Regions from separate parts of the Microbacterium sp. YJN-G genome, predicted to be linked through region 1. Evidence: predicted binding sites of a transcription regulator. Region 1 holds the regulator's gene; the other holds the start of a gene.
What was found. Region 1 encodes LexA, which represses DNA repair genes until DNA is damaged. Its sites were predicted from a motif close to TCGAACANNTGTTCGA; they were not measured.
Positions count from the first base shown of each region.

Region 2: recA (recombinase RecA) is a predicted target of LexA. The motif match lies at 10,796-10,811, and genes of this name have one in related genera.

Region 1 covers NZ_CP060402.1:2,147,489-2,162,349, reverse strand. Annotated here, with positions in the region: gene H7694_RS10405 (DUF2510 domain-containing protein) at 1-500, opposite strand, end outside; gene ftsE (cell division ATP-binding protein FtsE) at 680-1,789, shown strand; gene ftsX (permease-like cell division protein FtsX) at 1,786-2,700, shown strand; gene smpB (SsrA-binding protein SmpB) at 2,741-3,217, shown strand; gene H7694_RS10385 (prolyl oligopeptidase family serine peptidase) at 3,223-5,127, opposite strand; gene H7694_RS10380 (methylenetetrahydrofolate reductase) at 5,267-6,217, shown strand; gene metE (5-methyltetrahydropteroyltriglutamate--homocysteine S-methyltransferase) at 6,214-8,526, shown strand; gene lexA (transcriptional repressor LexA) at 8,686-9,372, opposite strand; gene H7694_RS10365 (LysM peptidoglycan-binding domain-containing protein) at 9,676-10,056, shown strand; gene H7694_RS10360 (histidinol-phosphate transaminase) at 10,147-11,229, shown strand; gene hisB (imidazoleglycerol-phosphate dehydratase HisB) at 11,226-11,861, shown strand; gene hisH (imidazole glycerol phosphate synthase subunit HisH) at 11,858-12,496, shown strand; gene priA (bifunctional 1-(5-phosphoribosyl)-5-((5-phosphoribosylamino)methylideneamino)imidazole-4-carboxamide isomerase/phosphoribosylanthranilate isomerase PriA) at 12,618-13,364, shown strand; gene H7694_RS10340 (SseB family protein) at 13,348-14,193, shown strand; gene H7694_RS10335 (DUF1844 domain-containing protein) at 14,226-14,606, opposite strand; gene infC (translation initiation factor IF-3) at 14,855-14,861, shown strand, end outside.
Region 2 covers NZ_CP060402.1:1,351,273-1,366,133, reverse strand. Annotated here, with positions in the region: gene H7694_RS06365 (TetR/AcrR family transcriptional regulator) at 135-737, shown strand; RNA gene ssrA (transfer-messenger RNA) at 809-1,178, opposite strand; gene H7694_RS06355 (SIMPL domain-containing protein) at 1,325-1,978, shown strand; gene hflX (GTPase HflX) at 2,030-3,538, opposite strand; gene H7694_RS06345 (class I SAM-dependent methyltransferase) at 3,611-4,255, shown strand; gene dapF (diaminopimelate epimerase) at 4,305-5,183, opposite strand; gene H7694_RS06335 (dihydrofolate reductase family protein) at 5,192-5,716, opposite strand; gene H7694_RS06330 (GNAT family acetyltransferase) at 5,792-6,211, opposite strand; gene miaA (tRNA (adenosine(37)-N6)-dimethylallyltransferase MiaA) at 6,208-7,146, opposite strand; gene miaB (tRNA (N6-isopentenyl adenosine(37)-C2)-methylthiotransferase MiaB) at 7,143-8,690, opposite strand; gene H7694_RS06315 (regulatory protein RecX) at 8,756-9,490, opposite strand; gene recA (recombinase RecA) at 9,548-10,597, opposite strand; gene H7694_RS06305 (DUF3046 domain-containing protein) at 10,845-11,066, opposite strand; gene H7694_RS06300 (helix-turn-helix domain-containing protein) at 11,083-11,391, opposite strand; gene H7694_RS06295 (CinA family protein) at 11,571-12,065, opposite strand; gene pgsA (CDP-diacylglycerol--glycerol-3-phosphate 3-phosphatidyltransferase) at 12,062-12,637, opposite strand; gene H7694_RS06285 (DNA translocase FtsK) at 12,637-14,861, opposite strand, start outside.

The DNA of each region.
Region 1 (14,861 bases):
TGGAACACCGCGATGATCGAGACGACCAGCGCCGCGAACAGCAGGAACATGCCGATGCCGAACGTGACCGGCAGCGGGATGCAGGCGAGGATCGTGCCGAGCACGGCCAGGCCGAGGCCGATGAAGCCGAGCACGGGAGTCTTCTTCGGCCCTGCAGCTTGCGCGGCGGCGTAACCCGGTGCGCCGTACGCGCCGCCCGGGGCGGCGTACGGGTCGCCGGCGACCGGGGCCGCCGGGTACGCCGCGGTCTGGTTCGGGTCTGCGTAACCGGATGCCGTCGGCGGGGTGTACGCGCCCTGCGCGGCGTCGGCCGCGGCTGCGCCGGGCTGTGCGCTCGCGTCCGCGGCATCCGCGGTCTGAGCGGCATCTCCTCCCTGAGCCGCATCCGCATCGGCGGCGGGCGCCTGATCGGCCGGGGCGTAGTGCTCCGTCCACTGCTGCCCGTCCCACCAGCGCTGCCGCCCTGAGCCGTCGTCGTACCATCCAGCGGGAACGCTCATCGCGCCCTCCTCGTCGTCTCTGCCCGCGTGCACTGACGCGAGGCCCCCTCGGTGGCGCGAACGCGCCCCTATGTGTATACCAGTCGGGGTCGACGCGCGGGTGTCCGATCGGGCGTCGCACCCGGGTCGGGAGTGTCGCTGGGCGTGCGGCGCGGCGTCGCGCATAGGCTCGTAGGGCCATGATCCGGTTCGAGAATGTCACCAAACGCTACCGCGGCACCAAACGCCCAGCACTGTCCGAAGTCGACTTCAACGTCGAGTCCGGGGAGTTCGTCTTCCTGGTCGGAGCCTCCGGCTCCGGCAAGTCGAGCTGCCTGCGCCTGATCCTTCGCGAGGACGTCCCCACGACGGGACGCGTCGCCGTGCTCGGGCGCGACCTGCGCTCGCTCGCCAACCGGAAGGTGCCCTACTTCCGCCGCCACATCGGCTCGGTGTTCCAGGATTTCCGGCTGCTGCCGTCGAAGACCGTGGCGCAGAACGTGGCGTTCTCCCTGCAGGTGATCGGCTCCTCGCGCGGGTTCATCCAGCAGGCGGTGCCCGAGGCCCTCGCCCTGGTCGGGCTCGACGGCAAGGCCAAGCGGATGCCGCACGAGCTCTCCGGCGGTGAGCAGCAGCGCGTCGCGATCGCGCGCGCCATCGTCAACCGGCCCAAGGTGCTGCTCGCCGACGAGCCCACTGGAAACCTCGACCCGGCCACCTCCGTCGACATCATGCAGCTGCTGACGCGCATCAACGCCGGCGGCACGACCGTGGTCATGGCCACGCACGAGGCGGCGTTCGTCGACCAGATGCAGCGCCGCGTCATCGAACTGAAGCAGGGTGTGCTCGTGCGCGACGAGGTCGGCGGCGGATACGGCGACACCTCCGCCATCCCGCGCCTGCAGCCCGAAGCGGTGCCTGGCGCCGCCGCCGCGGCGGCGCTCACCGCCGTGCAGGAGGTGCAGCGCGAGACCGTCGCGATCCCCGTGATGCGCGAGGCGGCCGAGCGTCCGGCATCCCCGGACATCGTCCGCCCTGCAGCTGACCGTCCCGCCGCCGAGCGTCCGGCGCCCGCAGAGCGTCCGGCCGCCGAGCGTCCGGCCGCGCAGGAGAGAGCGGATGCCGCGGCATCCGACGTCCGTGCCCCCGAACCGCCCGCCGCAGCCACCCCGCCCGAGGAGTCGCCGGCGGCCGTAGGGCCGCGCACCAACCCGATCTTCCTCCCCGACGTGCAGGTGGAGGAGCTCGGCGTGGCCGATCGCCTCGGCCTCTCCGGGGACGACGAAGAGGAAGTGGGCCCGACCTCATGAATCTCGGACTCATCGTCGGCGAAGCCCTCCTGGGCCTGCGCCGCAATCTCTCCATGGTCATCTCGGTGGTGCTCGTCACCTTCGTCTCGCTCACCTTCGTCGGCGCGGCGATCCTTATGCAGACCCAGATCAGCACCATGCGTGCGTACTGGGGCGACAAGGCCGAGGTCACCGTCTACATGTGCTCGCCGCTGTCGACCGTGCCGAACTGCGTCGGCGGCGAGGCCACCCAGGAGCAGATCGACAAGGTCGATCAGGCGCTCAAGGGCGAGGCTCTCGCACCGCTGATCAGCGAGGTGCGCTTCCAGACCAAGGAAGAGGCGTTCGGCGACATCGTCGCTCAGCTCGGCGAGGAGCAGGCCGGCGTGATCGGCGTGGAGAACACCTCGGTCGACTTCCGCATCACGATGAAGGACCCGCAGCAGTCCGAGGTGATCACCGAGGCGTTCTCGGGCGAGACCGGCGTCGAGGCCGTGAAGGATCAGCGCAAGCTGCTCGACCCGCTGTTCTCGGCACTCACCGTCGCCACCTACATCGCCGTCGGCGTCGCCGCGCTCATGCTCGTCGCCGCAGTGCTGCTGATCGCCACCACGATCCGGCTCTCGGCGTTCGCGCGCCGCAAGGAGATCGGGATCATGCGGCTGGTGGGCGCCTCGAACAGCTCCATCCAGACCCCGTTCGTGCTCGAGGGCGTCTTCGCGGCGCTGCTCGGCTCGGTGCTCGCCAGCGGCGCGGTGCTCACCGGGGTGCGCTTCGGCGTCGAGGGATACATCGCCGAACGGGTGCCGTTCATGAGGCCGCTGGTCGGGATGCAGGATGCCGCGTTCGTCGTGCCTGTGCTGATCGGCATCGGCGTGCTGCTGTCGGCGCTGTCGGCCGGCTTCGCGATCCGCCGCTGGCTGCGCACCTGAGCATATAAACTGATGGGCTGGTCCATCGTCAGGAGAGAACATGCCCAGGGAACGCGGTGAGAAGGTCATCGCGACCAACCGTCGCGCGCGTCACGACTTCAACCTCGAGAAGTCGTACGAAGCAGGCCTCGTGCTCACCGGCACCGAGGTCAAGTCGCTGCGCCAGGGACGCGCCAACCTCAGCGACGGCTACGCGTACATCAAGGGCGGCGAGGCGTTCCTGGACGCCGTGCACATCCCGGAGTACTCCCAGGGCCACTGGACCAACCACTCCGCCAAGCGCATCCGCAAGCTGCTGCTGCATCGCGACGAGATCCTCAAGCTCGAGCACGCGGTGTCCGCGGGCGGCTACACGCTGATCCCGCTGCGCCTGTACTTCTCCGACGGCCGCGCCAAGGTCGAGATCGCCCTCGCGAAGGGCAAGAAGGAGTACGACAAGCGGCAGACGCTGCGCGAGCGCCAGGACACCCGCGAGGCCGAGCGCGCCATGCGGCTGCGCAACCGCACGGGGGAGTAGCCCCTCTAGACGCGGGGTTCGAAGCCGAAGGCGGTGCCGAGGAACTGCAGCTCGGTCTCCAGCGACGCGATGATCGTCTCGGCACGGCGGAAGCCGTGCCCCTCGCCGGGGTACAGCGCGTACTCGTGCGGGACGCCGCGCGCGGCCAGCGCGTCGCGGATCGCCTCCGACTGCGAGGGCGGCACCACGCGGTCCTCCTCGCCCTGCAGCAGCAGCACCGGCACGTCGATGCGCTCGGCGTGCGTGAGCGGCGACCGCTCGATGTAGACGTCCTCCGCCTCCGGCAGCGGGCCGACCAGGCCGGTCAGGTAGTGCTTCTCGAAGTCGTGGGTCTCGGCGGCCAGCATCCGCAGATCGGCGACCCCGTACCGGCTGATCCCCGCCGCGAACGTGCCACCGCGCACGAGGGCGCTGAGCACGGTCCAGCCGCCGGCCGAGCCGCCGCGGATTGCGATGCGGCGCGGGTCGGCGAGCCCTGCGTCGGCCAGTCCGCGGGCGGCGGCGATCACGTCGTCGACGTCGACGACGCCCCACTGACCGTTCAGCCGCTCGCGGTATTCGCGTCCGTACCCGGTGGAGCCGCCGTAGTTCACATCCAGCACGCCGATGCCGCGGCTGGTCCAGTACGCGTACGCCGTGGACGCCACCCCTGACACGTGAGCGGTGGGGCCGCCGTGCACCATGACGATGTACGGCGGCAGTTCACCCGCCGGGGCGACGGCATCCGGGTTCGACGGCGGGTAGTCGAAGGCGTGCACCTCGCCGTGCGGGCCGTCGAAGGTCATCGGGCGGGCGATGGGGATCCACGCCGGATCGACCGCCTCGCCGCCGCGCACCGCAGCGACCTCGCCGCTGTCGACGTCGACGCTCCACAGGCCGCGTGCGACAGCGGCGCCGCTGCCGGAGACGAGCACGCGGGTGCCGGTGATGTCGTCGATGCTGGTCTCACCGGTCGCAGGCACCGCGAGAGTGCGCATGGCCCCGAAGGCGGGGTCGATCAGCACGACCTCGTCGGCGCCGTTCGTGCGCACCGCGACGATCCTGCCGTCCGCGAGCACGCGGTACCAGCGGTTGCCCAGCACCCACAGCCCGCCGCCGGTGTCGGCATCCGCCAGGGCGAACGGCTCGGTGGTGGCGGGAGGCGTCTGGGCGGGAGGCGGCGTGTCGGCGCCGAGCCGTGCGACGTGCAGGTTCCAGCGTCCCGTGGCGTCGTCGGCGTACAGCAGCTCGTCGTCGGAGAGCCACTCGGGCTGCAGAGCGGCCAGGCAGGGGACCGTCGTCAGTGATCCGGACTCCAGATGCGCGACGGCGACTATCGCATGTTCCCAGGGCATGTGGGAGTCGGTCCACTCCACGAACGCCAGCCGCGTGCCGTCGGGCGACAGTGCCGGGTGCGCGTAGAACCCCGGCCCCTCCGCGTGCACGCGCACGGCCGATTCGTCGTCGGCGGCGGAGCCGTCGAGCGGGATCTCGACGATCGCGCGCAGATGGGGCTCGGAGCGCAGATCCTCGCGCACGGCGAACAGGCGCCCCTGCTGCAGCGTCAGGCCTCCGAAGTTCGCGCCGGACGGCGTCAGCGGTGCGGGTGCGGTCAGCGGCTCGGGCGCGCCGCTGCGCGGCATCCGATGCACCCGCTGGTCCGGGCCGTTCACGAAGTACAGGATGCCGTCGGCATCCGCCGTCCACGATCCGCCGCCGTACTCGTGCACCCGCGACCGTGCGCTCCACGGCTCGGGCAGCAGCTCGGCGCCCGCCGAGGTGCGCACGGTGATCCGCCCGCCCTGCGACGGCACCGACTCACCCCACCAGATATCGTCGCCCACGAAACGCGCTCCCTCGATGCGGGGAGCCGCCTCCGACACGTCGGCGGCGGAGAGGGGCGAGGGCCAGGAACCGTACGGCATGGTCATGGGAACGAGCCTATCCAGGCGGGCGCGCAGACATCCGGGGTCAGCATCCGACACACGACGTCACACAGTGTGCGCCGGGATACGTCGTCGTTCTACCGTGCTGGGAACGCACACGGCCCGCATCGGAGAGGAGTCAGCCATGAGCAGCGTCCCCTTCTCGTTCGAGCTGTACCCGCCCCGCTCGCCGGCCAGCTCGCCGGCCCTGCACGAGACCATCGCGCGCCTGGCCGAAGCCGGGCCCGACTTCCTCTCCGTGACTTACGGTGCGGGCGGTTCCACCGGCGGCCGGTCGCTCGAGGTACTGCGGCACATCCGCACGCACACCGACGTCGAGCCGCTGGCCCACCTCACCTGTGTCGGCAACACCTACGCGGGGGCCGCGCGCCTCATCCGCGAGTTCCTCGATGCCGGCATCCTCAGCTTCCTGGCCCTGCGCGGCGACCCGCCCGCCGGCCACGACGAGAACGAGCCGTTCCTCGGCGACCTGGAGAGCTCGGCGCAGCTGGCGCAGCTCATCGACCGCGTCCAGGCCGAGCGCGCCCCCTACGAGGAATCACCGGTGCCAGGAAACCCGGGTGCCGTGCGCGTCGCACCGCGACGCAAGGTCAGCATCGCCGTCGCCGCCTTCCCGAACGGCCACCCGCGCTCGGCGTACAGCAGCCAGCACGTCGACGCGCTACTCGCCAAGGAGGCCGCAGGCGCCACCCTCGCGATCACGCAGCTGTTCTTCCACGCCGACCACTACCTGGCCTTCGTCGAGCGCGCCCGCCGCGCCGGCGTGACCATACCGATCCTCCCCGGCATCATGCCGATCACCTCACCCGCCCGGCTCGCGCGCGTGCTCGAGCTCACCGGCGAAGAACTCCCCGGCGAGCTCTCGATCGCCCTCGACGTCGAGCCGACCGCCGAAGGGCGCAGGCAGATCGGCATCGAGCAGGCCGCCGATCTCGCCCGCGACGTGGTCGCCGGCGGCGCACCGGGGGTGCACCTGTACGCCTTCAACCAGCACGAGACCGTGCTCGACGTCCTCGCTCAGGCCGGCATCCTGACCGAGCCGCAGCTCTCCTCCGCATCGAAAGGAACCCCATGACCGCCTTCCCCACCGGGACGATCCTCGGCTACCCCCGCATCGGCCGTCGCCGCGAGCTCAAGAAGGCCGTCGAGGCCTTCTGGGCCGGCCGCATCGATGAGAGCGCGCTCGAGGCCACCGCAGCCGAGCTGCGTGCCGCGAACCGCGAGCGCCTCGCCGGCCTCGGCCTCGGACGTGACGACTCGTCGATCCCCGAGTCGTTCTCGTTCTACGACCAGGTGCTCGACGCCGCCGTGACCGTCGGTGCGATCCCCGCGCGCTTCGAGGACCTGCGCGACGAGGACGGCACCATCGGCCTGCCGGCGTACTTCACGGTCGCCCGCGGCGAGGGCGACCGCGCCCCGCTCGAGATGACGAAGTGGTTCGACTCGAACTACCACTACCTGGTGCCCGAGATCGGCCCCGAGACGGTCTTCTCGCTCTCGAGCGACCGCCTCGTGCGCGAGGTCGCCGAGGCCGCCGCAGCGGGACTGCGCACCCGCCCCGTCATCGTCGGTCCCGTCACGCTCCTGGCCCTGGCCAAGGCATCGGACGACGCGCCTGAGGGCTTCGACCCGCTCTCGCGCCTCGACGACGTCGTCGCCGTCTACGTCGAGCTGCTCGCGGCACTGAAGGCCGCAGGAGCCGAGTGGGTGCAGCTGGACGAGCCGGCGCTGGTCAGCGAGTCGCTGCCTGCCTCGACGGGCCGGCTGGCGGATGCCGCGCAGCGCGCCCTCGCCGTGCTCGGCGGCGCCGCCGAGCGCCCGTCGATCTTCGTGGCCGCCCCGTACGCCGAGCTGGGGGAGACCCTCGCCGTGCTCGCCGCGGCGCCCATCGAGGCCATCGGAATCGACCTGGTGCGCGGTGCCGTGCCCGCCTCGCTGCCCGATCTCGGCGGCAAGGTGCTCGTCGGCGGTGTGATCGACGGACACAACATCTGGCGCGGTGACCTGGACGGCGCGTTCGGCAAGCTCGAGGCGCTGCGCGCCCTCGGCGCCGGTACCGTCGCCGCTTCGACCTCGACCTCGCTGCTGCACGTACCGCACGATGTCGAGGACGAGTCGAAGCTCGACGCGCGGCTGGTGTCATGGCTGGCGTTCGCCGACCAGAAGGTCGCACAGGTCGTCACCCTCGCCCGCGGGCTCGCGGAGGGCCGCGAGGCCGTCGCGACGGAACTGGATGCCGCATCCGCAGCCCTCGCCGACCGCCGCGAGGCGCCCGGCGTGCGCGACGGCGCCGTGCGCCGGCGTGCGCTCGTCGAGGACGACTTCTCGCGCGCCCCCTACCAGGAGCGCGAGAACGCCCAGCAGGCGCTGAACCTGCCCGCACTGCCGCTGACCACGATCGGCTCGTTCCCGCAGACCGGTGACATCCGCCGTGCGCGCGCCCAGTTCACACGTGGCGAGCTGCCGCAGGACGACTACGAGGACTTCCTGCGCTCCGAGATCGACCGCGTCGTCGCGCTGCAGGAGGACCTCGGCCTCGACGTGCTGGTGCACGGCGAGCCCGAGCGCAACGACATGGTGCAGTACTTCGCCGAGAACCTCGACGGCTTCGCCGTGACCGAGAACGGCTGGGTGCAGTCCTACGGCTCGCGCGCCACCCGTCCCTCGATCCTGTGGGGCGACGTGTCGCGCCCGGCCCCGATCACCGTGTCGTGGGCGGCGTACGCGCAGTCGCTGAGCGTCAAGCCCGTCAAGGGCATGCTCACCGGCCCGGTCACCATCCTCGCCTGGTCGTTCGTGCGCGACGACCAGCCGCTGGGCGAGACCGCGAACCAGGTGGCCCTGGCGCTGCGCGATGAGATCACCGATCTCGAGGCCGCGGGCATCGCCATCATCCAGGTCGACGAGCCCGCGCTGCGCGAGCTGCTGCCGCTGAAGAAGGCCGACCAGCCCGCCTACCTCGACTGGTCCGTGCGCTCGTTCCGCCTCGCCACCGGCGGCGCCGCCGCTCCCACGCAGGTGCACACGCACCTCTGCTACTCGGAGTTCGGCGTGGTCATCGACGCGATCCGCGCGCTCGACGCCGACGTCACCTCGATCGAGGCCGCCCGCAGCCGCATGGAGGTCGTCGCCGACATCGCACGGTACGGCTTCGACCACGGCGTGGGCCCCGGTGTGTACGACATCCACTCGCCCCGCATTCCCAGCGTCGCCGAGATCGAGTCGCTGCTGCGCCGCGCCGTCGACGAGCTGCCGCTGCGTCAGCTGTGGGTCAACCCGGACTGCGGTCTGAAGACCCGCGGCTACGACGAGACGGTCGCCTCGCTGCGCAACATCGTCGAGGCCACCCGCCGCGTGCGTGAGGACGTGGTCGTCCCCGCCTGACGCGTGAAGTGGGACTGACGACGTCGTCACGCGCGACGTCGTCAGTCTCGTCGTCAGACGCGTCGTCAGACGCCGAAACCCCTCAGCAGTGCCGAAACCCCTCCTGAATTGCGAGATTCAGGAGGGGTTTCGACAACCTTGAGGGGTTTCGGCGGGAGATCAGACGGCGCGCAGCACCGCCACGACCTTGCCGAGCACGACGGCCTCATCGCCGAGGATCGGCTCGAAGGCCGAATTGCGGGGGAGCAGCCAGGTGTGGCCGTCGCGACGGCGGAACGCCTTCACCGTCGCCTCGCCGTCGATCATGGCCGCGACGATGTCGCCGTTCTCCGCATCGTTCTGCGTGCGCACGACGACCCAGTCGCCATCGCAGATCGCGGCGTCGATCATCGACTCGCCGTTGACCTTCAGCATGAACAGCTCGCCCTTGCCGACCAGCTGACGCGGCAGCGGGAAGATCTCCTCCACCTGCTGGTCGGCCGTGATGGGCACGCCGGCCGCGATCTGCCCGACCAGCGGCACGAGGGCGGCATCGCCGACGGCGGGCGCGGTGTCGGCGGGGTTCTCGGCGCTCGTGCCCGGCAGGTCGATGAGCACCTCCATGGCGCGCGTCTTGCCCGGGTCGCGGCGCAGGTAGCCGCTGAGCTCGAGCTGGCCGAGCTGATGGGTCACGCTCGAGAGCGACTTCAGCCCGACGGCATCGCCGATCTCGCGCATGCTCGGCGGATAGCCGTGCCGCGCGATGGAGGTCTGGATGACCTCGAGGATCGCCATCTGCTTGGCGCTGAGGCTCTTGCGCCGCCGGGTGCGCGGAGCCTCGGAGGCGGGGGCCGGGATGTCGCTCATCGGTGCTCCTTCATGCGTGCCGTCCGGTGCGGATCCGCGCCAGCGCGGGCGTCCGGTTCGAATGTCGGTGGCCCGTGATGGGCTCTCCATATCGAAACCGTATCCGAGGAATCACCGAAAACGGAAGATCTGTTCGAGCGTGTCGGGATGGATTCGGGTCGATTGTCGAAGAATTCTTGACAGATGTTCGATATCGAAGATAAGTTCGGAACACAGCTTCGCATCCGGCATCCCCGGCCGGATGCCGGATGCGAAAGCTGTACCAGTCCCGCCGGCGCGCGGGGAAAGACAGAGGAGCGTCACATGAGCACCATCAGCATCCAGGTCCCCGCGATCGCTCGCGTGTCCGCCGGTGCGCGGTCGGCCTCCCGCACCCGCCTGCGCCTGACCGCACGCGGCCGCCGCGTCCTCACCGCGTTCGCCGCGGCACCGGTCGTCGCCGTCCTCGCCTTCTCCGTGTTCGCGGGCGGCTCCGCCCTCGCCTCGGGGGACCAGGCGGCGAACGTGCAGTTCCAGACCGTCACCGTGATGCCGGGTGACACGCTCTGGTCGATCGCCTCCACGGTCGCACCGAACGACGACCCGCGCGATGTCATCGACGACATCCAGCGGCTGAACAACCTCAGCACCGGCATGATCCAGATCGGCGACGAGATCGCGATCCCTGTCGAGTACGCGCGCTGACGCGAACGGGGCAGAATCCGCGCCCACGCGCGCGACGACCAGTGGCGTCACGCGGGGAAGGGGCCCGATCCGGCGTCCTACGATTGAGGGGTGACCTCCCTCGACGAGCTGCCCCTCCGCGCTGATCTGCGCGGGCTCACCCCCTACGGCGCGCCGCAGGCGCCGCTGCCGGTCGCGCTGAACGTGAACGAGAACACGCATCCCGTGCCGGATGCCGTGGTCGGCGACATCCTCGATGACATCGCCCTCGCCCTCACCGACGTCAACCGCTACCCCGACCGCGAGTTCACTGCTCTGCGGGAGGCATTCGCCGGCTACCTCGGGCACGGTCTCACCGCCGACCAGATCTGGGCGGGCAACGGCTCGAACGAGGTGCTGCAGCACATCATGCAAGCCTTCGCCGGCCCCGGGCGCACCGCCTTCGGCTTCGCACCCACGTACTCGATGTACCCGCTGATCACGCAGGGCACCGGGGCGCGGTGGATCTCGGGCACGCGCGAGGACGACTACACGATCACCGCCGAGGATGCCGCCGCGCAGGTGCGCGACGCGGACCCCGACGTGATCCTGCTGTGCTCGCCGAACAACCCGACGGGCACCCCTCTCGGCCTCGACGTCGTCGAGGCCGTCTACGAGGCCGCCCGCGGCATCGTGATCGTGGACGAGGCGTACCACGAGTTCGCGCCCAAGGATGCGGCATCCGCTCTCTCCCTGCTGCCGGGGCGCCCGCGGCTGGCCGTCTCGCGCACCATGAGCAAGGCGTTCGCGTTCGCCGGCGCCCGGGTCGGGTACCTGGCCGCCGACCCCGCGTTCATCGACGCGCTACGCCTGGTGCGCCTGCCGTACCACCTCAGCGCCCTCACCCAGGCGGCGGCGACCGCGGCACTGCGCAACTCGGCCACCATGCTGCGCATGGTCGACGAGATCGTCGAGCAGCGCGACCGCATCACCGCTACGCTCGAGGCGCTCGGCTACACCCCCCACGCCTCCTGGTCGAACTTCGTGCTCTTCGGCGGCGTCGACGACCCGAGGGCGGTGTGGCAGGCGCTCTACGACCGCGGCGTGCTGATCCGCGACGTCGGCATCCCGGGCCACCTGCGCGTCACAGCGGGCACCGAGGCCGAGACCACCGCGTTCCTGGACGCACTGGCGTCGATAGGATCGTCTTCATGAGCGCACTCAGCCCTGAGACGGGCACCGCACCGCAGCCGCGTACGGCGCAGCGCACCCGCAGCACGTCCGAGTCGACCGTCGAGGTCGAGCTGAACCTCGACGGCACGGGACGCAGCGAGATCTCCACCTCGGTGCCGTTCTTCGACCACATGCTCACGGCGTTCGCCAAGCACTCGCTGACCGACCTCACCGTGCGCGCCACCGGCGACACCCACATCGACGCCCACCACACCGTCGAGGACATCTCGATCGTGCTCGGCCAGGCCATCCGCGAGGCCCTCGGCGACAAGTCGGGCATCTCCCGGTACGGCGACGCGCTCGTGCCGCTCGACGAGGCGCTCGCCCAGGCCGTCGTCGACATCTCCGGGCGCCCGTTCCTCGTGCACAGCGGTGAACCGGACGGCTTCGAGTTCCACCTCATCGGCGGGCACTTCACTGGCTCGCTGGTGCGTCACGCCTTCGAGGCGATCACCTTCCACGCCGGTCTCACCGTGCACGTGCGCGTGCTGGGCGGGCGCGACCCGCACCACATCGCCGAGGCCGAGTTCAAGGCCTTCGCCCGCGCCTTCCGGCAGGCCAAGGCCGCCGATCCGCTGGTCGAGGGGATCCCGTCCACCAAGGGGGCGCTGTGAGCCGCGCTGCGCGGGTCGCCGTCTTCGACTACGAGTCGGGCAACGTCCACTCGGCGGTCAAGGCTCTGGCTGCGGCCGGCGCCGACGTCGAGCTGACGCGTGACCGCGACCGGGCGCTGGAGGCCGACGGGCTCGTCGTCCCCGGCGTCGGCGCGTTCGCCGCTGTGCGCGATGCGCTGTTCGCCCACGGCGGCGACGAGATCATCGACCGGCGCCTGGCGGGAGGACGCCCCGTGCTGGGCATCTGCGTCGGCATGCAGGTCATGTTCGAGCGTGGCGTCGAGCGCGGACAGAACACCGAGGGGCTGGGGGAGTGGCCCGGCATCGTCGCCGAGCTCGACGCACCGGTTCTGCCGCACATGGGCTGGAACACCGTCGAGCCGGGTGAGGGAAGCGTGCTGTTCCGCGGCATCGAACAGGAGCGCTTCTACTTCGTGCACTCCTTCGCCGCGAAGAGCTGGACCCTCGACGTGACCGCGCCGTTCCCGCAGCCCGCTGTGACCTGGGCCACGCACGGGGAGAGGTTCCTCGCCGCGGTCGAGAACGGCCCGCTGTCGGCCACGCAGTTCCACCCGGAGAAGTCCGGCGACGCCGGCATCCGCCTGCTGCGCAACTGGACCGAATCACTGCCCTGAGCATTCCCGCGACGCCGGGCTGGGTCACACCGCGGCACCCGTGTTGAACCGGGCAACGGTGCGGACTAGTCTCGTGTCTCGTGTTCGCACGCCGCGGACGCGCACCCGAACCAAGGACGTCATGAACGACTTCGCACAGTCTCCCCCGCTGATCCTCCTCCCCGCGGTCGATGTGGCCGGCGGAAAGGCCGTCCGCCTCACGCAGGGCGAGGCGGGTACCGAGACGAGCTACGGCGACCCCATCGACGCCGCCGGCGAGTGGGTCGATCAGGGCGCGCAGTGGATCCACCTGGTGGACCTCGATGCGGCCTTCGGCCGTGGCAGCAACGCCTCGATCCTGCGCAAGGTCATCAAGCAGTACCGCGGGGTGAACATCGAGCTCTCCGGCGGCATCCGCGATGACGCCAGCCTCGAGGCCGCACTGGAGTCGGGGGCGAACCGCATCAACCTCGGCACCGCGGCGCTGGAGAACCCCGAGTGGGCGGCCGACGTGATCGGGCGCTACGGCGAGGCCGTCGCCGTCGGACTCGACGTGCGCGGCACCACGCTCGCGGCGCGCGGCTGGACCAAGGACGGCGGTGACATCTGGGAGGTGCTGGAGCGCCTGGAAGAGGCCGGCTGCAGCCGTTACGTGGTCACCGACGTCACCAAGGACGGCACGCTGCGCGGTCCGAACCTCGAACTGCTCCGCGAGATCACCTCGCGCACGCCCAAGCCCGTGATCGCCTCGGGCGGCGTCTCGAGCCTCGACGACATCATCGCGCTGCGCGAGCTCGTGCCGATCGGCGTCGAGGGCGCCATCGTCGGCAAGGCCCTATACGCCGGCCAGTTCACCCTGGTCGAGGCGCTGGATGTCGCAGGAGACTGACGGAGCCTGCGACCACGGCAGCACCGGCGACCACGGCACCACCGGCGAGCACTGCAGCGCCGGCGACCACGGCAGCACCGGCGACTCCGCAGGCGTGCCCTGGGCGGGTCGCAGCTTCCAGCCCAACGCCAACGCCACGGATGACGGGTCGGCGGATCCGGCGCTGCTCGCCGCCCTGACGCGTTTCCGCGCGGGAACCGGGAGTCAGACCGAGGTCGTCGACGCGTTCCGCAGCGCGCGCGTGCTCGTGCCCCTGGTGGCCGAGAAGGGCGACGAGGGCATCGGCCCCACCGGACTGAAGGTCGACAAGACGCAGGAGCTGTCGATCGTCACCGTCGCCGCCCCTGACGGCCGCCGGGTGCAGCCGGTGTTCTCCTCGGTCGACACCATGCGGCGCTGGGACGCCGCGGCGCGCCCCATCCCCGTCGAGGCGGTGCGGGTCGCGCTCTCGGCGTCGGGGGAGGAGACCGACCTGATCGTGCTGGATGCCGCGGGCGAGACCGAGTTCGTCATCCGCCGTCCCGCGGTCTGGGCGATCGCCCAGGGGCAGCGTTGGGAGCCGAGCTTCCTCTCTCCCGAGGTGTTCACGGCGCTGCGCGAGAGCATCGCGCACGAGCTGGCCGTGATCGACATCGCCGTGGCGCCGGGCGACCCGGACGCCCGGATGCGCGGACCCGAGCTGGTCGTGACCCTCGAACTCGTCGACGGACTCGACCGGGAGACGCTGGATGCCGTGCTGGCCCGGCTCGCTCAGCGCTGGGCGGCCGATGACCGCATGGCCGTCCTGGTCGACTCGCTGACCGTGAGGCTCACCCGCTCCGCCGGCTGAGCCTCAGCATCCGACCCGCTGCCGCGCGACGGTCAGTTGACCGGCCCGGTCCACTTCTCGCCGGGGCCCTTGCCCACGGGATCCTGGATGGGCGATGCCTCGCGGAACGCGAGCTGCAGCGACCGCAGGCCGTCGCGCAGCGGGCTGGCGTGAGCGCTGCTGATCTCCGGCGCGCCGGCCGTGATGAGGCCGGCGAGGGCGTTGATGAGCTTGCGCGCCTCGTCGAGGTCGAGCTGCGCCTCGGGGTCGTCCGCCAGGCCGAGCTTGACGGCTGCGGCGCTCATCAGGTGCACGGCGGTCGTGGTGATCACCTCGACTGCGGGGACATCGGCGATGTCGCGCGTCGCGGCGGCTGCGGCCTGCTCCTGCTGCGCCCAGCGCTCGTGGCGGTCATCGGCGTGCTCGGCGGGAATCGTCACTTCGGGATGCTTTCTGATAGACTTCTGCGGGCTCCGGAGTGTCATGCTCCGGTACGAAAGAGGATTCACTTCCCACCCGCGCTTGCCGTTCCAGGCTACCGGGTTCTGCACCCCGCCGGATGCCGGTGGAAAGGGTGTCACAAGCCGGTGCTTCTGGATGCGCCGGCGGGTGGGAGACTCCGAATTCGCCCGGGACGCATACCGCATCCTGGTGGCCGAAACCCCCGTCTAAGGAGCTCCGCATCAGCG
Region 2 (14,861 bases), 800 kb from region 1:
CGCTTGCCTCCAGATCGTCGGATAACCTCTCCAGCTTAGTCGGCTTCGTCCCGGTGCCGTTGACGACCTCCCGCCAGCCGGACCGGTTCTCGTGCGACGCGGGCTAGATTTGGTGTCATGCCGAGGATGACGTCGTGACCGCAGGACTGCGCCCCGTGCGCCGCGGGCGCCCAGGGCACGATCGGGACGACGTGATCCGCGCCGGCGTCGAGCTGTTCAACGCGCAGGGATACGACGCGACCTCGGTCTCGGACCTCACCCGGCGGCTCGGCGTCACCAAGTCGGCGCTGTACCACCACGTCGACTCGAAGGAGCAGATCCTCGAGATCGCCCTCGAACAGGCCCTCGGCGGGCTCGAGAAGGCGCTGCAGGATGCTCTCACCGAGACGACCGCCGCATCGCGGCTGACCGCGATCATCCGCGGCGCCGTGCAGGTGCTCACCGCACGCCAGCCGCAGGTGACACTGCTGCTGCGGCTGCGCGGCAACAGCGTCATCGAGGCCGCGGCGCTGGAGCGCCGGCGGCGCTTCGACCACACCGTGACGGGTCTGGTGCGCGAGGCGCAGGCGGAGGGCCTGGTGCGCGCGGATCTGGATGCCGGAGTCGCCACGCGCCTCATCTTCGGCATGATCAACTCGGTCGTCGAGTGGTACCGCCCCGACGGCCCGGTCGACCCGGACCTGCTGGGCGAGGAGATCCTCGCGGTGACGCTGGGCGGCCTGCGGCCCCGTACCTGAATCGACGAGAGGCCCGCTCCCCGGCATGACACCGGGAGGCGGGCCTCTCGCTTTCCACAGTGACAGCGGCTTGGTGGAGCTGGGGGGAATCGAACCCCCGTCCGACGCTGCTAATCCACGTCTTCTCCGGGCGCAGTCTGTAGAGGCGTTCTGCTCGGCTCCGACCTTTGTCACAGACACCTAAGTCGACGAGCCCAGCCTGGGAAGAGTCCCACGTGACGTCCAGACGCCATCACGCAGCAAGATCCCTAGATGACGCCAGGGTCCGTATCGGGATCACATACGGTCTGACGGACTATCGGGCTCGCTTAGGCAGCGAGGGCGAAGTCGTTGCGCTTGGATTCGGCAACTATTGGTTCGCAGGGATCGTTCACGAGATGACCCTGCATCCTCGGCCCGCTTCTCGTCGATACACAGGCGCCGTCGAAACCGATCAGCCCCGTGGACCTTCTCGCGAAGGAGCCGCTGTCACACTGTGGAATTACCAGACGGGAACTCACGCTCCCGAGCATCACAGACTACAACGGATCGGGGCCGGATGCTATTCCGCGACCGCGGTGTCACCGGCGTGCCGTACAGTCGCACGCATGAGCGAGGTCATCATCACCGTCCGCGGCGAGCACGAGCTGCGCATCGCGCCCGAGCGGGCCACCGTCCACCTGAGCGTCGGAGTGGACGGGCCGCACCGCGAGGATGTCGTGCAGCGGGCCCTGTCGCTCGCGGAGCCTGTGCGCGACGGGATCAAGGCCCGGGAGCAGGCCGGCAGCGTCACGGCGTGGACGAGCCAGCGGCTCAGCGTCTACGCCGAACGCCCCTGGAACACCGAAGGCAGGCGCCTGGCGCCCGTGTACCGCGCCAGCGTCGAGTTCACCGCCACCTTCTCGGACATCTCGGACCTGTCGGTCTGGATCACCGAGCTCTCGGCGGAGGATGGCGTCTCGGTCGGTCACATGGACTGGCATCTGACCCCTGAGACCGAGCGTGAGGCGGAGCGCGAGGTCGCGACGCGGGCCGTTGGCGTCGCCGTGTCGCGCGCGCAGGCGTACGCGCAGGCTCTCGGCCTGCAGGACGTGACCCCGCTCGAGATCGCGGACCGCGGGCTGATCTCCTCCGAGGTGCCGAGTGTGGTCGCGATGCGCGCCGGTGCGGGATTCGCCATGGATGCCTCCGCCGCGATGGAGTTCCAGGGTGAGGAGATCACCGTGTCGGCGACCGTCGAGGGGCGCTTCTCCGCGCGCTGAGCCGTCGCGAAGGTCTGCCGCACCGGCCGCCGGGGCGGCCGGTGCGTGCGCTCAGGAGACCGCGAAGGGGGCGAGTTCGGCGGCGAGCCGCTCGGAGACGTGCGCGTGCACGAGCGTGCCGTCCGCGGCGTGTTCTGCCGAGAGCAGCACGCCGCTCTCGTGCACGGCCGAGACGAGGTCGCCCCGGTCGTACGGCACGAGCGCCCGCACCTCGACGGCGGGCATCGGCAGCATCCGCTCGATGGCCGTGCGCAGTTCGTCGATGCCCTCGCCGGTGCGCGACGACACGAAGTGCGCGTCGGGCGCCAGCCCGCGCAGCACGAGGCGCTCGTCCTCGCCGACCAGATCGGCCTTGTTGAAGACGACCAGCTCGGAAATGTCCCGCGCCCCGACGTCTCCCATCACATCGCGCACGGTCTGTAGCTGCGCCGACGGGTCGGGATGCGAGCCGTCCACGACGTGCACGATGACATCCGCCTGGCCGACCTCTTCGAGCGTCGAACGGAACGCCTCGACGAGCTGGTGCGGCAGGTTGCGCACGAAGCCGACCGTGTCGGTCAGCGTGTACACGCGTCCGTCTGCGGTCTCGGCGCGCCGTACCGTCGCATCCAGGGTCGCGAACAGGGCGTTCTCGACGAGCACGCCCGCGCTGGTGAGCGCGTTGAGCAGGCTCGATTTGCCGGCGTTCGTGTACCCGGCGATCGCGACAGAGGGGATCGTGTTGCGCTTGCGCTCGGCGCGCTTGGCGTCGCGTGCCGGTGCGAACTCGCGGATCTGCTTGCGCAGCTGCGCCATACGGGTGCGGATGCGGCGGCGGTCGAGTTCGATCTTCGTCTCACCGGGACCACGCGAGCCCATGCCCGCTCCCCCGGCGCCGACCTGGCCACCGGCCTGGCGGCTCATCGACTCACCCCAGCCGCGCAGACGCGGCAGCAGGTACTCGAGCTGTGCGAGCTCGACCTGCGCCTTGCCCTCGCGGCTCTTGGCGTGCTGGCTGAAGATGTCGAGGATCACTGTGGTGCGGTCGATGACCTTCACCTTCACGACGTCCTCGAGGGCACGTCGCTGGCTGGCCGCCAGCTCGGTGTCGGCGATCACGGTGTCGGCGCCGACGGCGGCGACGATGTCCTTGAGCTCCTGGGCCTTGCCGCGGCCGAGGTAGGTGGCCGGGTCGGGATGCGGGCGACGCTGCAGCAGCCCGTCGAGCACGACGGCGCCCGCGGTCTCGGCGAGGGCGGCGAGCTCGCGCAGCGAGTTCTCCGCATCGTCCTGAGCACCCTGCGGGTACACCCCGACGAGCACGACGTTCTCCAGCCGCAGCTGCCGGTACTCGACCTCGGTGACGTCCTCGAGTTCGGTGGAGAGGCCCGCCACACGACGCAGGGCGTGCCGATCCTCGAGATCCCACTGCTCCCCGTCACCGGCGCCGTGAGCGGCCGTGGTCGCATCCTGCAGCGCCTGGGCGGCTCCGAACACTCTCGCCTGAGTGCGCGGTTCGGCGTGCGCCAGCACGCGGTCGAGCGCGTCGGGTGTGGTGTTCTCGTCGTTGGTCTTCGTCATCCGGTCCTTGTCTGTGGATTCTGTGCTCACGGCGCCTTAACCTTAGCCCCGTCCGTCCGGTACGCTCACTGCATGGCGTCCGACCACTACTTCAGCGCGGCGCCGGCAAGCGCAGAGAACCTGCGCAGCATCCGAGTCACCCTCGCGGATCGTGACGTTGAGGTCACCACCGCAGGTGGGGTCTTCAGCCCCGACCGTCTGGATGCCGGAACCGCCGTGCTGTTCGCGAACATGCCGCCCCTTCCTCCCGGGGGCGACTTCCTCGACCTCGGATGCGGCTGGGGTCCGATCAGTCTCACCATGGCATTGTCCGCCCCGCACGCGACCGTGTGGGCGGTCGACGTCAATGAGCGAGCCCTCGACCTGACCCGGCGCAACGCCGAGGCTCTCGGACTCACCAATGTCAACGCTGTGAAGCCCGACGATGTTCCCGACCAGGTGACCTTCCGCACGATCCGCTCCAACCCGCCCATCCGCGTGGGCAAGAACGAACTGCACAGCATGCTCGAGCGGTGGATCCCGCGGCTCGACGAGCGCAGCGACGCGTGGATGGTGGTGCAGCGCAACCTGGGTTCGGACTCCCTGCAGCGCTGGATGGCGGCGACCTTCACGCCCGGCTACAGCGTGCATCGTGCCGCCACCGGCAAGGGTTACCGGGTGCTGAAGGTACGCAGGCACGGCAACCCGCCGACCGCGCCCATCGCGATCCCCGGCTGACTCACCGCCGCCTGAGGCTCGTCGCGCTGGGTCAGACGAGGTCGCTGGGTCAGACCAGGTCGATCTCGCCGCGGTAGACCAGCTGCGCGGGTCCCGACAGTGCGACGTGCTCGCCGTCCTCGGCGGGGAACATCCGCACCCCGAGCGTGCCGCCTGGCACCTCGACGCGCCACTGGTGCGGCGCGCGCTCGCCCGCCCAGTGCCGCACGGCCAGGGCGGAGGCCACCGCTCCCGTACCGCAGCTGAGCGTCTCTCCGGATCCGCGCTCGTGCACCCGCATCCGCACGTGCCCGACTCCGTCGCGCACCAGCGGCTCACCGGGGACGACGAACTCGACGTTCGCGCCCGCGGCCGGCGCCGGGTCGAGGATCGGTGTCGGGTTCAGGTCGAGCCCGGCGAGCTCGTCGTCGGAGGCGAGCGCGACGACCACGTGCGGGTTGCCGACGTCGATGCCGAGGCCGGGGCGTGCGACCGAGAGTCCCGCGGCGCGGGCCAGCGGCTCACCGCCCGCGAGGCGCCAGCGACCCATGTCGACCTGGTAGCCGGTGTCGCTGCGCATCACGTCGCGCACCCCGGCACGGGTTCCGATCGGAAGCGTCGATCCGGCGTCGAGGGATGCCAGGCCCGAACGCAGCAGGTAGTGCGCGAACACCCGGATGCCGTTGCCACACATCTCCGAGACCGATCCGTCGGAGTTGCGGTAGTCCATGAACCACTCGGCGGCCGGCTCCTCGGCCAGAGCCGCGGCGCCGTCGGCCAGAGCCCGCGACCGCACGACCCGCAGCACGCCGTCGGCGCCGACACCGAAGTTGCGGTCGCACAGCGCCTGAACCTGCTCGGGGGTGAGGTCCAGCTGCCCGTCGACGTCCTCGATGATGACGAAGTCGTTGCCGGTGCCGTGCCCCTTGGTGAATGCGACCATGCGCACCAGTCTATTCAGCACTGAACCCGGTAGCGCCCGCAGAGGAACCCTCGGTTGCGTGCGACCTCCAGCAGCTCCAGGTCGAGGGTGCGCGGCAGCACCGGCGCGCCCGCCCCGAGGGTGACGGGAGCGAACTGCAGCCACACCTCGTCGAGCAGACCGGCGTCGGCGAACTGCCCCGCCAGCTCTCCCCCGCCCACGATCCAGAGGTTCCTACCCGCGGCCGCGGCGGTCATCTCGGCATGCACCTCGCGCACATCCGCCTGGGTCAGGCGCACATCCGCGCCCTCCGGCAGCTGCAGTGCACGATGCGTGAACACCCAGGCGGGCTGGGTGTAGTCCCAGCGCCCCTGTTCGTGTCGCATGATCCACTCGTACGTGGATGCGCCCATGGCCAGTGCGCCGATGGTCTCGATGAAGGCCGGATAGGCCATCGGTCCGGTCGGGTCGAAGTCCTGCTTCAGCAGCCAGTCCAGCGAGTGCTCGGGTGTGGCGATGAACCCGTCGAGGCTGGAAGCCGTGTAGTAGTGCGTCGTCATGCGTCCATGGTGCACGTGGGCACCGACATTCCCGCGGTCTGCCCATCGGCGTCGTCGTCGCCATGGCGGCCGGATTCAGTCGTCGGGGATCAGACGCTTCCCCGTCGTGCCGACGTCGAACCTCTCGTAGCCGATGGCATCGTAGAACCGGAAGGCCTGGTCGTTGTCCGGGCGCACCATCAGCTGCACCTTCGGGCATCCCATGGCGATCAGGCGCTGCTCGGCCTCTGTGACCAGCGCACGTCCGATACCCTCGCCCTGACGGTGCGGTGCGGCCGCCAGGTAGTACAGCCAGCCGCGGTGGCCGTCGTACCCGCCCATCACGCTGCCGACGACCTCACCGTCGTCGTCCGCGACGAGGAAGAGCTCGGGCTGTACGGCCAGTTTGCGCCTGATGTCGGCGTAGGGGTCGTTCCAGGGCCGGGTGAGTCCTGCGGCATGCCAGAGCGCGACGACGTTCTCGGTGTCATCGATCTGGAAGGTCCGGATGATCATGCGCCGTCCAGGATCCGCTGCGCCTCGGCCGAGCCGGACTCGGTCCATTCGATGCCGGGGTACCGCTTGAACCACGACACCTGACGGCGCGCATAGCGCCGGGTGAGCGCCTGCGTCTCGGCGACGGCATCCTGCTCGGTGACCTCGCGGCGCAGCTGCGCGAGCGCCTGCGCATAGCCGATGGCACGGGATGCCGTGACGCCGCGCTCGATCCCCGCGTCGCGGAGCCGCTCAACCTCGCCGAGCATCCCGTCGCGCCACATGCGCTCGACGCGACGGTCCAGCCGCTCGACGAGCACCTCGCGCGGGGTGTGCAGTCCGACGATGGGGGTCTGGGGATGCCACAGGTCCGGCGCGTCCGGGAGGGCGGCGCCGTGGGTGGCGGCACCCTGCTCGAGCACCTCGAGGGCGCGCACGATGCGGCGCCCGTTCTTGGGGTCGATGCGGTCGGCTGTCGCGGGATCGCGTTCGCGGAGGCGCTCGAACAGCGCACCGGCCCCGTGCTCGTCGAGCTCGGCCTCCAGGCGCGCTCGCAGCGCGGCATCCCTCGGAGGGAAGCGGAAGTCGAAGATGACGCTCGAGACGTACAGTCCCGAACCGCCGACGAGGATGGCGTCTCCCCCGCGCTCGTGGATCCCGGTGATGACGCTGCGTGCGAGCGGCTGATACCAGGCGACCGCCGCTTCATCGGTGACGTCGCGGACGTCGAGAAGGTGGTGCGGGATGCCGCGTCGCTCGGCGACGGAGAGCTTGGCTGTGCCGATGTCCATGCCGCGGTACAGCTGCATGGCATCCGCGTTGACGATCTCGGCAGGGTTGCCCTGCCGGTGCAGCGTCTCGGCGAGGTCGAGGGCGAAGTCGCTCTTGCCGGTGCCGGTGGCGCCGACGACCGCCCACAGGCGCCGTCCGGCGGTGGTCGGTGTGCTGCCGGTCACTGCGGGCGCAGCGTCGGCAGTCCCAGCGAGACCGCACGAGGTGCGCCGCTCTGCCCGGCCGGTGCGGGGATGCCGCACGAGTCGGCCTGCGCGCGGTCCCATGCGTCGCCGCCGCGAGTGCGGCGGATGCGCAGCGGGGCGCCGGTCGGGTCGTCGGCCAGCAGGTGGAACGGTGCCGCGTGGGTGATCTTCACGGTGACCATGTCGCCGGGGCGCGGCAGGTCGGATCCGGGCGTGACCTCGAAGTGCACGAGACGGTTGTCCTCGGCGCGACCGGTGAGACGGTGGGTCTCGGCGTCCTTCTTGCCCTCGCCGACCGAGACCAGCACCTCGACCTCGCGGCCGACCTGCTTCTGGTTCTCTTCGAGCGAGATCCTCTCCTGCAGGGCGATCAGCCGGTCATAGCGCTCCTGCACGACGTGCTTGGGCACCTGGTCGCCCATGGTCGCTGCGGGCGTGCCCTCGCGGATGGAGTACTGGAAGGTGAAGGCTCCGGAGAAGCGGGACTGCTCGACGACGCGCATCGTCTCTTCGAAGTCCTCGTCGGTCTCTCCGGGGAAGCCGACGATGATGTCGGTGGTGATCGCGGCGTGCGGGATGCGCGCGCGAACCCGCTCGATGATGCCGAGGTAGCGCGAACTGCGGTAGGAGCGGCGCATGGCCTTGAGTACGCGGTCGCTGCCGGACTGCAGTGGCATGTGCAGCTGCGGCATCACGGAAGGCGTCTCTGCCATCGCATCGATGACGTCGTCCGTGAAGGCGGCGGGGTGCGGGCTGGTGAAGCGGATGCGCTCGAGTCCCTCGATCTCGCCTGCGGCGCGCAGCAGCTTGCTGAAGGCCTGGCGGTCGCCGAACTCGACGCCGTAGGAGTTCACGTTCTGGCCGAGCAGGGTGACCTCGATCGCGCCGTCTTCGACGAGCAGGCGGATCTCGTTGAGGATGTCGCCGGGCCGGCGGTCCTTCTCCTTGCCGCGCAGGCTCGGGACGATGCAGAAGGTGCAGGTGTTGTTGCAGCCGACCGAGATGGAGACCCAGCCGCTGTGGGCGGAGTCGCGTCGGGTGGGCAGCGTCGAGGGGAACACCTCGAGTGCTTCGAGGATCTCGAGTTCGGCTTCGCCGTTGTGCCGCGCGCGCTCGAGCAGGCCGGGGAGCGAGCCCATGTTGTGCGTTCCGAAGACGACGTCCACCCACGGGGCCTTGTCGAGCACTGCCTGCTGGTCCATCTGCGCCAGGCAGCCGCCGACGGCGATCTGCATGCCGGCGTGCTTGTCCTTGCGGGACTTCAGGTGGCCGAGCGTGCCGTAGAGCTTGCCTGCGGCGTTGTCGCGGACGGCGCACGTGTTGATGATGACGATGTCAGCGTCCTCGCCGGCATCGGCCCGCACGTATCCGGCGCTCTCCAGGGAGCCGGAGAGGCGCTCGGAGTCGTGCACGTTCATCTGGCAGCCGAAGGTGCGCACCTCGTAGGAGCGCCGGTGCCCGTCAGCGTCGACCGCGGCGGGCGAGGCCGCGATGATCGTCGGTTCGGAGGAAAGAGAAGCCATGATCTCAACATTCTACGATCCGCCGCTGAACGCGGCGCCGTCCGGCGCCGGGGATTGGCCGCCGGTCAGTCGGAGTCCACGAAGCGCACGCCGCTGCGCCCGCTGCCGGCCTCGCGAAGCGCCGTGCGGGCCGCGTTCATCGCGACCGAGCCGCCGTATCCCCGGCGTGCCAGCTGCCCCAGCAGGCGGCGCAGTGCGGTGTCGGGTTCCAGCCGGCTCATGCCCGGTGCCTTGCTGCGCGCGTACTCGAGGGCGCGTTCGGCGTCGTCGTCGGGAAGTTCGGCCAGTGCGTCGTCGATGACGTCGCGAGGGATGCCGCGCTGCGACAGGGCTCTCGAGAGGGCGACGCGGCCCTGGCCCTTGCGCTCGACCCCCGATGTCACCAGCAGGGATGCCAGCGTGCGGTCATCGAGATAGCCACGGTGCATGAACTCGTCGAGGATGTCTTCGATCGCATCCCGGTCGACGTCGTTCTCCCGCAGGACTGACCGCGCCTCGGACACCGAGAGCTGTCGGCTTCGCAGCTTGCGCACCAGCACCTCTTCGGCACGGCGACGGAGTTCGTCGGGGTCGATCGCGGGTTCGTCACCCGGACCTTCCCCGTCGGTCTTCTCGTCGGACAGGGGAACCTGGGCCGAGCGGCGAGGTGCGCCCTCGACCAGGGCCGAGCGCCACAGGCCCTCGTCCCCTGTGCGCCGAGGCATCTCACCGGCATCCTGATCGGCCGGCCCGGCGGGACGCCGGGTTCCGCCGAAGAGCGGGATGACGGGGGCGAGGTGCTCCTCGCCCCCGTCACGCATAGCTCACCCCGGTTGCTGAGCGACGTCGAAGCACGGTTGCTGAGCGACGTCGAAGCATCAGGCCGGGCGGCGCTCGGCGAGCTCGTCGGCAGGGGCTTCGGCTTCGGCCTTGACCCCGATGCCGAGCTTCTGCTTGATCTGCGTCTCGATCGCCACGGCGATGTCGTCGTTCTTGATGAGGAAGTTGCGGGCGTTCTCCTTGCCCTGGCCGAGCTGGTCGCCGTCGTAGGTGTACCAGGAGCCGGACTTCTTCACGATGCCGTGCTCCACGCCGTAGTCGATCAGGCTGCCCTCGCGGGAGATGCCGACGCCGTAGAGGATGTCGAACTCGGCCTGCTTGAACGGCGGGGCCATCTTGTTCTTGACGACCTTGACACGGGTGCGGTTACCGACAGCCTCGGCACCGTCCTTCAGCGTCTCGATGCGACGGATGTCGAGTCGCACCGAGGCGTAGAACTTCAGCGCCTTTCCACCCGCGGTGGTCTCGGGCGAGCCGAAGAAGACACCGATCTTCTCACGGAGCTGGTTGATGAAGATCGCGGTGGTCTTGGTCTGGTTCAGCCCACCGGTGAGCTTTCGCAGCGCCTGCGACATCAGTCGCGCCTGCAGACCGACGTGCGAGTCGCCCATCTCACCCTTGATCTCGGCCTCGGGCACCAGGGCCGCGACGGAGTCGATGACGACGAGGTCGATCGCACCCGAGCGGATCAGCATGTCGGCGATCTCGAGGGCCTGCTCACCGGTGTCGGGCTGCGACACCAGCAGCTGGTCGATGTCGACGCCCAGCTTCTTGGCGTACTCGGGGTCGAGGGCGTGCTCGGCGTCGATGAACGCCGCGATGCCGCCGGCGCGCTGCACGTTGGCGATCGCGTGCAGGGTGAGCGTGGTCTTACCGGAGGACTCCGGACCGTAGATCTCGATGATGCGTCCGCGCGGCAGCCCGCCGATGCCGAGGGCGGCGTCCAGGGCGATCGATCCGGTGGGGATGACCTCGACGGGGGCGCGCTCGTCGCTGCCCAGTCGCATGATCGATCCCTTGCCGAACTGGCGTTCGATGTGTGCGAGTGCGGAATCCAGGGCCTTCTCGCGGTCATCGGTGGATGGCATGACGTGCTCCTCAGTGTCTCGAATGCTGCCGCCTGTAGGCTGTCGCGGCGTTCCCGGGGCGGGTCCGCTCTGCGACAAGGCGTATGGCCGGTGCCACATCCATCACGTTAGAAGCCACCACCGACATCGGGTCGGCGGCGCCACGTTCTGTGGAGGAGAGTCGCATCTGAACCATCTGTGCAGAACGATACGCCCTCATCGAACACATCTTCGACGACACGCCGCATCGCGTGCGTCCGAGTGTCGATCAGCGCCGGCGCGGTTCCAGCCGGCCCACGCCGTACCGGCGCCCCGCCGGGACATCTGTCTCGTCGCATACGGCGAGCCAGATGTCGCGCGGCGGAACGCCGGCTTCGAGCGCCTCGAGAGCGGTCGATCCGAGGGCGCTGAGGACGAGGTCGTGCGTGATCGAGTTCGCGCGACCGCCGAACTCGTCTTCGACGGCGCGCAGGAACTCGCTGCGTCTCATCCGGCCGCTGCGCCGTTCAGTGCAGCGACAGCTCGGGCCCGACAGAGGCCACGAGGTCGTCGGGGACGACATCCGGGAAGGTGCTCAGACCCTCGAGCACCGAGATGCGGTCACCGACTTCGCGCATGATGGTGGAGATGGGGACGTCGAGAGCCTCTGCCACGGAGGCGAGGATCTCGCTGGACGCCTCTTTCTGACCGCGCTCGACTTCGCTCAGGTAGCCGAGGGCGACGGAGGCCTTGCTCGCCACCTGACGGAGGGTGCGCCCCTTCTGCAGGCGGAAGTCCCGCAGCACATCGCCGATCTCCTGTCTGACAAGGATCATCGGAACCTCCTCTCCTCTACTCCCCCGGAGTTCGGTCCGAGTGGATCGCCAGTCTAACCCGACTGGATGACGCTGAATCTACTGTTTCTCGCTGTGCTTCTGTTGTGAGGGATCGTGTCGTGGTCGTTCCAGTGTGTCGTGTGTGGAGCACATCTGTGACAACCGTCATCCGGACGGCGCTATTCCCCGCCGCTGTGCTGCACCGCCGCCAGCGCGAGAGCGAGAGCCGCGTCCCGCGCCTGCAGTCGGATCTCGGCGCGCGAGCCGGCGAAGACCGCCGATGAGGTCCGCGTCCCGAGCGGGGTGACGATGCCGAGGTGCACGGTGCCGACGGGCTGCCCGTCCGGTGAGTCGGGACCGGCGATCCCGGTGGTCGAGATCCCGACGTCGGCCGGCCGGCCCTCGACCCGCACCGCGTGCCGCACGCCCGCGGCCATCTGAACCGCGACCTCCGGATGCACGGGGCCGTGCTCCGCGAGCAGGGCGGCGTCGACGCCCAGCAGCGTGTGCTTGACCGGTGTCGCGTAGGCCACGATCCCGCCCCACAGCACGGCCGATGCACCGGGGACGGTCACGATCTCGGATGCCACTGCGCCGCCGGTGAGCGACTCGGCGACGCCGAGGGTCCAGCCGCGTTCGTGCAGCGCGGCGACGAGACGCGCCGCGTCGCTCATGCCTTGCTCCGTCGCCCGCGACTCTGCGCCAGCACGTAATCGATGCCGCTGGCCACGGTGAGTACGAGTGCGATGAGCATGAGCACCAGGGTCGTGATCGACCACGCCTGCTCGCCGATCCACACGTGAAGCGGCAGCAGCGCCCAGCTGAGCGCGACGCCCTGCACCACGGTCTTGACCTTGCCCATCCAGGCCGCGGCGACGACGTGCTCGTGCACGATCGTGAAGCGGTGGATCGTGATGCCCCACTCGCGGATGAGGATGACGATGACGATCCACCACGGCACCTCGCCGAGGATCGCGAGACCCAGGAAGCCGGAGCCGGTGAGGAGCTTGTCGGCGATCGGGTCCCACAGCTTGCCGAAGTCGCTGACGATGTCGTACCGGCGTGCGAGATACCCGTCGACCCAGTCGGTCGAGATCGCCACGATGAACAGCACGGCCGCAGCCCAGCGCATCGCCAGGTCGCCGGCACCGGCCGGGCCGGCGATCAGCAGCAGCACGAAGAAGACGATCGCGAGCGGGATGCGGGCGATCGTGATCGCGTTGGGAAGCTGGCGAGGGATGCCCATCAGTCGCGGCCCGTCAGACCCCAGGCGTCCTCGTCACCGTCGTCATCGCTCTCGACGACGGGCAGGCCCTGGTACTGCTGCTCGATCGGATCCTGACCGTACCGGTCGGGTTCGGCGGGTGCGGCCGGGGCGGGCGGAGCGGCCTGCGCGGGAGCGCTGGGCGCATCGTCGCCGCGCAGCCTGGCGAGCACCGCGGGAAGCTGCTCGTTGGTGACCAGCACGTCGCGGGCCTTCGACCCCTCGGAGGGGCCGACGATCTCGCGGGACTCGAGCAGGTCCATCAGACGCCCGGCCTTGGCGAAGCCGACGCGCAGCTTGCGCTGCAGCATCGAGGTCGAGCCGAACTGCGATGAGACGATCAGCTCGGCCGCCGCGAGCAGCAGTTCGAGATCGTCGCCGATGTCCTCGTCGACTTCCTTCTTCTTCGCATCGGCGGACTCCTGCACATCCGGGCGGTACTCCGGGCGGGCCTGCTGGGTGACGTGCTTGACGACCGCGTGGATCTCGCTCTCGTCGACCCAGGCGCCCTGCAGCCGGAACGGCTTGGACGATCCCATCGGCGAGAACAGCGCGTCACCCTGCCCGATGAGCTTGTCGGCGCCCGGCGAATCCAGGATCACGCGGCTGTCGGTGACGCTCGTGACCGCGAATGCGAGACGCGAGGGGACGTTGGCCTTGATGAGGCCGGTGACCACGTCGACGCTGGGTCGCTGGGTCGCCAGCACCAGGTGGATGCCGGAGGCACGAGCGAGCTGCGTGATGCGCACGATCGAGTCCTCGACGTCGCGCGGCGCGACCATCATCAGGTCGGCGAGCTCGTCGACCACGACCAGCAGGTATGGGTACGGCTTGAGCACCCGCTCGCTGCCTACGGGAACCTCGACCTCGCCCGCACGGACCGCCTTGTTGAAGTCGTCGATGTGGCGGAAGCCGAACGACGCGAGGTCGTCGTACCGCATGTCCATCTCCTTCACGACCCACTGCAGCGCCTCGGCGGCCTTCTTCGGGTTCGTGATGATGGGGGTGATCAGGTGCGGCACGCCGGCGTAGCTGGTCAGCTCGACGCGCTTGGGGTCGATCAGCACCATCCGCACATCGGCGGGACGAGCGCGCATGAGAAGGCTCGTGATCATCGAGTTCACGAAGCTCGACTTTCCCGAGCCGGTGGAGCCTGCCACGAGAAGGTGCGGCATCTTGGCGAGGTTGGCGACGACGATGTTGCCGCCGACGTCCTTGCCGACGCCGATCGTCAGCGGGTGCGTGCTCTTCTGCGCCGCGGGAGAGCGCAGCACGTCGCCGAGCGCCACCGTCTCCTTGTCGACGTTCGGGATCTCGATGCCGATGGCGCTCTTGCCGGGGATCGGCGAGAGGATGCGCACATCGTTGGATGCCACCGCGTAGGCGAAGTTGTTGCTCAGCTGCAGGATCTTCTCCACCTTGACGCCGTGCCCGACCTCGACCTCGTACTGCGTGACCGTCGGGCCGCGCGAGAAGCCGGTGACCTTGGCGTCGACCTTGAATTGCTCGAGCACGCTGGTGATCTGCTCGATGGTGCGGTCGGTGGCATCCGAGCGGACCACGGGCGGCGGACCGGCCTTGAGCACGACGGGTGACGGCAGCACGTACGGCGCGGCGGGCGGCAGCGGGCCGCTCGCGCCGGGCCCGGCAGTGCCGAAGCCGTCGAGCCCGGGCAGTTCGCCCGTCGATCCGTCGTCGTCGAGCAGCGCCGTGGCGTTCTTCTCGTCGAGCAGGCCGGTGATCGCGCTCACGTCGGTGAGCACCTCGGTGGCCGCGTCGTAGGGCGTCTCGTCCACGATGACGGCCTGCTCGTAGGCCGAGGACTCAGTGCCTGCTTCGTCCAGCAGCGCCGTGATTGCCTGCGAGTCGGTGCCCTCGTCGGGGTCCTCCTCACGGCCGGTCTTGTTGCGGCGCCACCAGGGCAGCGAGTCGTCCTTGTCGTCGTCTCCGTCCTGCGGCGTCTCGTCGACGGCGGCGGCACGCAGAGGCCGCTCCGCGCCGAACATCCACGCGTACAGGTCGCCGAGTCGCTCGCCGATGCGGTTCGGCGGCGTCTTGGTCAGGATCAGGATGCTGAGCACCGCCAGCAGTCCGAGCACGATGTACGCCACGACCACGGTGAGGAAGGCCAGCGGCTCCCCCAGCATCCAGCCGAACAGTCCGCCGGCCGCGCTGAGCGCGGGCATGCCGTCCCGGGGCTGCGGGC